DNA from 2 places in the Streptomyces sp. NPDC034043 genome. Region 1 is predicted to be linked to the other one. Evidence: riboswitches for the same ligand, from Rfam matches in the RefSeq annotation. Region 1 holds a riboswitch; the other holds the start of a gene.
The links. A riboswitch is a leader RNA that binds a small molecule or an ion and turns the genes downstream of it on or off. The one in region 1 is predicted to bind S-adenosylmethionine.
Positions count from the first base shown of each region.

Region 2: another riboswitch for S-adenosylmethionine. It lies ahead of ACZ51S_RS20985 (aminotransferase class V-fold PLP-dependent enzyme); the one in region 1 lies ahead of thrC (threonine synthase).

Region 1 is NZ_JBVISF010000016.1:105,686-109,175, forward strand. Features, by position in the region: gene ACZ51S_RS29730 (alpha,alpha-trehalose-phosphate synthase (UDP-forming)) at 1-228, opposite strand, end outside; gene ACZ51S_RS29735 (glucosyl-3-phosphoglycerate synthase) at 344-1,321, opposite strand; SAM riboswitch class I at 1,571-1,708, shown strand; gene thrC (threonine synthase) at 1,726-3,015, shown strand; gene ACZ51S_RS29745 (MoaD/ThiS family protein) at 3,052-3,330, shown strand.
Region 2 is NZ_JBVISF010000008.1:190,654-194,143, forward strand. Features, by position in the region: gene trpD (anthranilate phosphoribosyltransferase) at 3-1,067, shown strand; SAM riboswitch class IV at 1,210-1,326, shown strand; gene ACZ51S_RS20985 (aminotransferase class V-fold PLP-dependent enzyme) at 1,545-2,933, shown strand; gene ACZ51S_RS20990 (Lrp/AsnC family transcriptional regulator) at 2,988-3,269, opposite strand; gene ACZ51S_RS20995 (rhomboid family intramembrane serine protease) at 3,266-3,490, opposite strand, start outside.

The sequences.
Region 1 (3,490 bases):
GATGTCCAGCATCCGGACGCCGGGCTCGGAGACGCCCCGGCGGACCGCCTCCCGGTCGGCGTCCGACAGGGCCGCGCAGATCCAGAGGGCCTCCGGCTGCGCGGCGAGCGCCGCGGACAGGCCGGAGACGAGGCCGCCGCCGCCGCGCCGGGAGCTGAGGGTGCCGTCGGCGTCGAGGGCGTACGAGAGCGGGCCGCGGTTGGCGGCGACGAGAACCTGAGAAGCCATACGGGAAGCCATGCGGCGAACCTAGCCCGGTCGGTCCTCGCTCAAACGTCCGGTAATTGTCCGGTTCGTCACGTCCTGGTCGGTCCGGGGCTCACGCCACCCGTCGCCCCGGGCCTCACGCCACCCGCCGGACCGCGTACTCCTCGACCTCCAGCATCGGCGGCCGCTCCTCCGTGTCCACCGCGTACGTGCGCGGAACGAACCCGTCCGGCCCCCGCTCGAACTGCGTCAGCCTCGGCCGCACCCGGGCGTGCGCCCAGCGGTGGCCGGGGGAGTGCCCGGCCGCGAGCCGCAGCTGCGCGGTGCGGTAGATCGCCGCGGCCATCCGGCCCAGCGCCTGCCCGTCCTGGTGCCGGTGCAGCCGGACCCCGACGTCCACCTGGGCCAGCGCGTCCAGCCCGACCGTGTGCAGGGCGTCCACCAGCAGGCCCAGCTCCACCCCGTACCCGACGGGGAAGGGCAGCCGCTCCAGCAGGGAGCGGCGTACGGCGTACTCGCCGCCCAGCGGCTGGACGAAGCCGGCCAGCTGGGGCCAGTGGAGGTTGAGGAGGGGGCGGGCCACCAGCTCCGTGACGCGCCCGCCCTGGCCCGGGGCGTCGCCGAGCGGGCGGTCGTACATGGCCTTGACGAACTGCACCGGCGGGTCGGTCAGCAGCGGTCCGACGATCCCGGAGACGAAGGCGGAGTCGAAGTCCCGCAGGTCGGCGTCCACGAAGCAGACGATGTCCCCGGTGGTGGCCAGCAGCGAGCGCCACAGCACCTCGCCCTTGCCGGGCACGGCCGGGATCCGCGGCAGCACCGAGTCCCGGTGCACCACACGGGCGCCGGCCCGCGCCGCGACCTCGGCCGTACGGTCGGTGGAGCCGGAGTCGACCACCACCAGCTCGTCCACCAGGGGGACCGCGAGGCCCTCGATCAGATCGCGCCGGATCACCTCCACGATCTGCCCGACCGTGGCCTCCTCGTCGAGCGCGGGCAGCACCACGCTCACCGTCGTACCGGACGCCCGTTTCCGGTCGAGCAGCCGGTCGAGCGGTCGGTCGGCGGCGGACCAGGAGCGGACCGCCAGCCAGCGCTCCACGTCATCCAGCACTCTCAGCACTCCCTGGGCTTCTCTGCGGTACTCGGCAACCGATGCCCGGCACCCGATGCCCGGCGCTCGGGACTCGGCGGCACTCGGCGGTTTTCGGCCGAATTGTGATCCATCTCGCGGTTCGGACGGCTGTCTCAACCGCCCGTCCCTTCGGTTACAGTCTTGAACAACGCGAAGGACCACCGCATGCCGGGGGTCCCGCGTACAAACGCACCGGCGCGCCAGAGAGCGCGTGTGCCGGTGCCATACCGCTCATCCAGAGGGGCAGAGGGACACGGCCCGTTGAAGCCCCGGCAACCCTCCAGTCGGTTCTCGCCACGCGAGGCCCCGGCTAGGGAAGGTGCCAATTCCGTCTCATGGCGAAGTGCGCCATGGGGAAGATGAGGAGAAAGGGCCTCGCCATCATGGCTGCACAGACTGTCGCCACCTCTGCCACCACCGGGTCCGTCGATCTGGGACCCGCCACCGGCCTTTCCTGTCGTGAGTGCGGCACCCGCTTCGAGCTCGGCCCGATCTTCGCCTGCGTCGAGTGCTTCGGCCCCCTGGAAGTCGCCTACGAGCTCCCGCTCGGCGACCCGGAGGCCCTGCGCGCCGCGATCGAGGCCGGCCCGAACAACATCTGGCGCTACGCGCCCCTGCTGCCCGTCCCGGCGGACGTGGCCTCCAAGCCGAGCCTGAACCCGGGCTTCACCAAGCTCGTGGACGCCGAGAACCTGGCCAAGGAGCTGGGCGTCACCGGCAAGCTCTACGTCAAGGACGACTCCGGCAACCCGACGCACTCCTTCAAGGACCGCGTCGTGGCCATCGCCGTCGAGGCCGCCCGCGCCTTCGGCTTCACCACCCTGTCCTGCTCCTCCACCGGCAACCTGGCCGGCGCCGTCGGCGCCGCGGCCGCCCGCGCCGGCTTCCGCTCCTGCGTGTTCATCCCGCACGACCTGGAGCAGGGCAAGGTCGTCATGGCCGGTGTCTACGGCGGCGACCTGGTCGGCATCGAGGGCAACTACGACGACGTCAACCGCTTCTGCTCCGAGCTCATCGGCGACCCGCTGGGCGAGGGCTGGGGCTTCGTCAACGTCAACCTGCGCCCCTACTACGGCGAGGGCTCCAAGACCCTGGCGTACGAGATCTGCGAGCAGCTCGGCTGGCGGCTGCCCGACCAGCTCGTCATCCCGATCGCGTCCGGCTCCCAGCTGACGAAGATCGACAAGGGTCTCCAGGAGCTGATCAAGCTCGGTCTGGTCGAGGACAGGCCGTACAAGATCTTCGGCGCCCAGGCCGAGGGCTGCTCGCCGGTGTCGACCGCCTTCAAGGCCGGTCACGACGTGGTCCGCCCGCAGAAGCCGAACACCATCGCCAAGTCCCTGGCGATCGGCAACCCGGCGGACGGCCCGTACGTCCTGGACATCGCGCGGCGCACCGGCGGCTACGTCGAGGACGTGAACGACGAGCAGGTCGTCGAGGCCATCAAGATCCTGGCGCAGACCGAGGGCATCTTCGCCGAGACCGCGGGCGGCGTGACCGTCGGCGTGACGAAGAAGCTGATCGAGAACGGGCAGCTCGACCCGGCGCTGACCACCGTGGTCCTGAACACCGGTGACGGCCTCAAGACCCTGGAGGCGGTGGCCGCGGACAGCGGCCAGACCGCCACCATCCGCCCCAGCCTGGACGCGTTCCGCGCCGCCGGCCTGGCCTGACCATCCCCCCTGCTCTACCGGAAAGGCAGTAGCGCCATGAGCGTCAACGTCCGCATCCCCACCATCCTGCGCACCTACACCGGCGGCAAGGCCGAGGTCCCGGCCGAGGGTGCGACCCTCGCCGAGGTCATCGAGTCCCTGGAGCAGAACCACCCGGGCATCGCCGCGCGCGTCCTGGACGACCAGGGCAAGCTGCGCCGCTTCGTGAACGTCTACGTCAACGACGACGACGTGCGCTTCGAGGGCGGCCTGCAGGCGGCCACGCCGGACGGCGCCGGCGTCTCGATCATCCCCGCCGTGGCCGGCGGCTGCTGACCGAACACATCAGAATTACCCCCTCCGTCATAAACGGAGGGGGTAATTCTGCTTGATTGGGCGCGGTAGAGTTGGGGCAGTCCCCTCCGCTGTTCTTGCCCGCCGCATATGAGCGGGCCGACGGATGGTTGACATTGAGTCAACATGCGCGCGCCTTTTG
Region 2 (3,490 bases), on a different contig from region 1:
CCATGAACGTTGTGACCCCGGCAGGCGGCGACAGCGTGGCGGCCCGCGGCTGGCCGGGTGTCCTCGACGCCCTGCTCGGCGGCCGTGACCTCGGCGCGGACGACACCGCCTGGGCGATGGACCGGATCATGCGGGGCGAGGCCACCGACGCGCAGATCGCCGGTTTCGCGGTCGCGCTGCGGGCCAAGGGGGAGACCGTCGAGGAGATCGGCGGCATGGTGCGGGCCATGTACGCCCACGCCAACCTGATCGAGGTGCCGGGCCGGACGGTGGACATCGTCGGCACCGGCGGCGACGGGGCCAAGACGGTGAACATCTCGACGATGTCCTCCATCGTGGTGGCCGGTACGGGCGCGAAGGTGGTCAAGCACGGCAACCGGGCCGCGTCCTCGGCGAGCGGCTCCTCGGACGTGCTGGAGAAGCTCGGCGTCAACCTCAACCTGACCCCCGCACGGGTGGCGGAGGTCGCGGAGCAGGCCGGCATCACCTTCTGCTTCGCGGTGACGTTCCACCCGGCGCTGCGCTACGCGGCGGCCGCCCGCCGCGACCTCGGCATCCGCACCACCTTCAACTTCCTCGGCCCGCTCACCAACCCGGCCAAGGTCCGCGCGCAGGCCACCGGCGTCGCCGACGCGCGGGTGGCTCCCATCGTGGCCGGGGTGCTCGCCGAGCGCGGCTCGTCCGCCCTGGTGTTCCGCGGCGACGACGGCCTCGACGAACTGACCACCACCGCCACCTCCCGCGTGTGGTGGGTCCGCGAGGGAACGGTGACCGAGCTGCCCTTCGACCCGCGCGACGTCGGCATCCCGCTGGTGGACGTGGCGCGGCTGCGGGGCGAGGACGCCTCGTACAACGCGGACGTAGCCCGCCGCCTGCTGGCCGGGGAGACGGGCCCGGTCCGCGACGCCGTCCTGCTGAACGCGGCGGCGGCCCTGGTCGCCCTCGACCCCGGCACCGGCTCCCTGGAGGAGCAGATCGCGGGCGGCATCGCCCGTGCGGCGCAGGCCATCGACTCGGGCGCGGCGCGTGCGGCGCTGGAGCGGTGGGTGGCGGCCAGCAACGCGTAGCGAGGCCGTTGGCGCCGCCCGCGGCCGTCTCCGCCGCCCACGGCGGGAGAAGGTGCGGAAAGGCGTCCGGAGGGGTGACCCCGGTCCACGATGCGGACCGGGGTCTTGCGCGTGCGGGCCCGTGTGGCAGGATGCTCCCCAAGGTCACGAGTGACAGCGTTCAGGCCCCGGCTTGCTGTCCGGCAACCCTCCTTCCGTGGCGGGGTGCCCCGGGTGATGACCAGGCCGTAGGCAGCGAGGTCTACGGCAAGCGCGGATCCCTCGATACCAGGGGTCCTGGTCTCTCGAGGAGCGTTTTCCGTGAGCAAGCGAATGCGATAGGGCGACTCCGCCCCTTCTTCAACCCCCGGACCGGGTCCCTTCCGTGTACCCCCGTCAGGTCCGGGGCTCCCCGTACCCCTCAGGTCGGCCGCCGAGCCGTACCCGCGTACGGGCACACCCGAAGCCATTCAGCCCTGCCTGCCGGGAGATACCGCCATGTCCGCATCCGCATCCGCCTCCCTGAACGCCGCCACCGCCGCCGCCGACGGCCCCGCCTGTGGCGGGCCGCTGCCGGTGCTCGGCCGGGACGTCACCGTCCCCCTCGTCACCGGCGGCGAGGTCACCTACGCCGCCCTCGACTACGCGGCCAGCGCCCCGGCGCTCCAGCGGGTCTGGGACGACGTCGCCGCGTACGCCCCGTACTACGGCAGCGTGCACCGGGGCGCCGGCTACCTCTCCCAGCTGTCCACCGACCTCTTCGAGCAGAGCCGGGCCACGGTCGCCGAGTTCCTCGACTGCCGCCCCGGTGACCAGGTGGTCTTCACCCGGTCCACCACCGACTCCCTCAACCTGCTCGCCGCCGCGCTGCCCGCCGACTGCCGGGTCTTCGTCTTCGAGACCGAGCACCACGCCTCGCTGCTGCCCTGGGGCGACGCCCGGGTCACCTGCCTCGACGCGCCGCGCACGCCCGGCGAGGCCGTCGCCACCCTGGAGCGGGCCCTGGCCGAGCGCGACCCCTACGGCCCGGCCCTGGTCTGCGTCACCGGCGCGTCCAACGTCACCGGCGAGCTGTGGCCCGTACGGGAACTCGCCGCCGCCGCGCACGCCCACGGCGCGCGGATCGTGCTCGACGCCGCCCAGCTGGCCCCCCACCACCCCGTCTCCGTACGGGAGCTGGACGTGGACTGGGTCGCCTTCTCCGGGCACAAGCTGTACGCCCCCTTCGGCTCGGGCGTGCTCGCGGGCCGCGCCGACTGGCTCCAGGAGGCCGAGCCGTACCTCGCGGGCGGCGGCGCCTCCCGTACGGTGGCCCGCCGCGAGGACGGCGGCGTCGACGTCGAGTGGCACACCACCGCCGCGCGGCACGAGGCCGGCTCCCCGAACGTCATCGGCGTCTACGCCATCGCCTCCGCCTGCCGCGCGCTGCGGGAGGCCGGCTTCGAGAACCTGGTCGCCCGGGAGGACCACCTCATCGCCAAGGTCCGCGAGGGCCTCGCGGAGGTCCCGGCCGTGCGGGTGCTGTCCCTGTTCGGGGACGACGCCCCGCGGGTCGGCGTCATCTCGTTCGTGGTCGAAGGCTGGAACAGCTCGCACTTCGCGGCCGCGCTGTCCGCCGAGTACGGGATCGGTGTGCGCGACGGGCTCTTCTGCGCCCACCCGCTGGTACGGACCCTGCTGGGCGGCGAGCCGCAGGCCCAGGGGGAGTGCGGGGCGCCGGAGGCGGCGCCGGGGGAGAGGTCGCTGAACGCCATCCGGGTCAGCTTCGGGGCCGGCACCCCGGACGAGCACGTGGAGCGTTTCGTGAAGGCCGTGCGGGAGCTCGTCGAGGACGGCGCGAAATGGCGGTACCGCACGGAGCAGGGCCGCTGCGTCCCGGCGGTGTAGTACCGCGAGCGGGCCGCCGCCCCGCGCGGCGGCCTCCCCGCACCGGACCGGAGGCTAGGCGTCCAGGCCGATGGCGAAGGCGGCTTCGAGGTCGTGCTGGGAGTACGTGCGGAACGCCACGTGGGTGTCGGTGGCCTCGACGCCCGGGATCTTGCTGATGCGGCCCGGGATGACGTCCGCGAGGTTCTCGTGACGGGCCACGCGGACCAGGGCGATCAGGTCGTACGTGCCGGTGACGGAGTAGACCTCGCTGACGCTGTCCAGCTGCGCGATCGACTCGGCGATCTCGGGGATGCGGTCCACGCTGGTCTTGATGAGCACGATCGCGGTGATCACGGTTGGCTGTCTCCCTCGACGGCAGTCACTGGTCTCCTCACTCTAGTCGCACGGCGATACCGCCCCCACGCGTAGAGGAAGCCGACCGAGAAGCCCACCACGTGGGCCAGATAGGCCACTCCCGGCCCGCTCCCGGCGCGCTGCGCCGCCAGCCACTGGAGGCCGAACCAGAACAGCAGCACGATCCACGCCGGGAAGCGCAGCGGCAGGAAGAGCAGGAA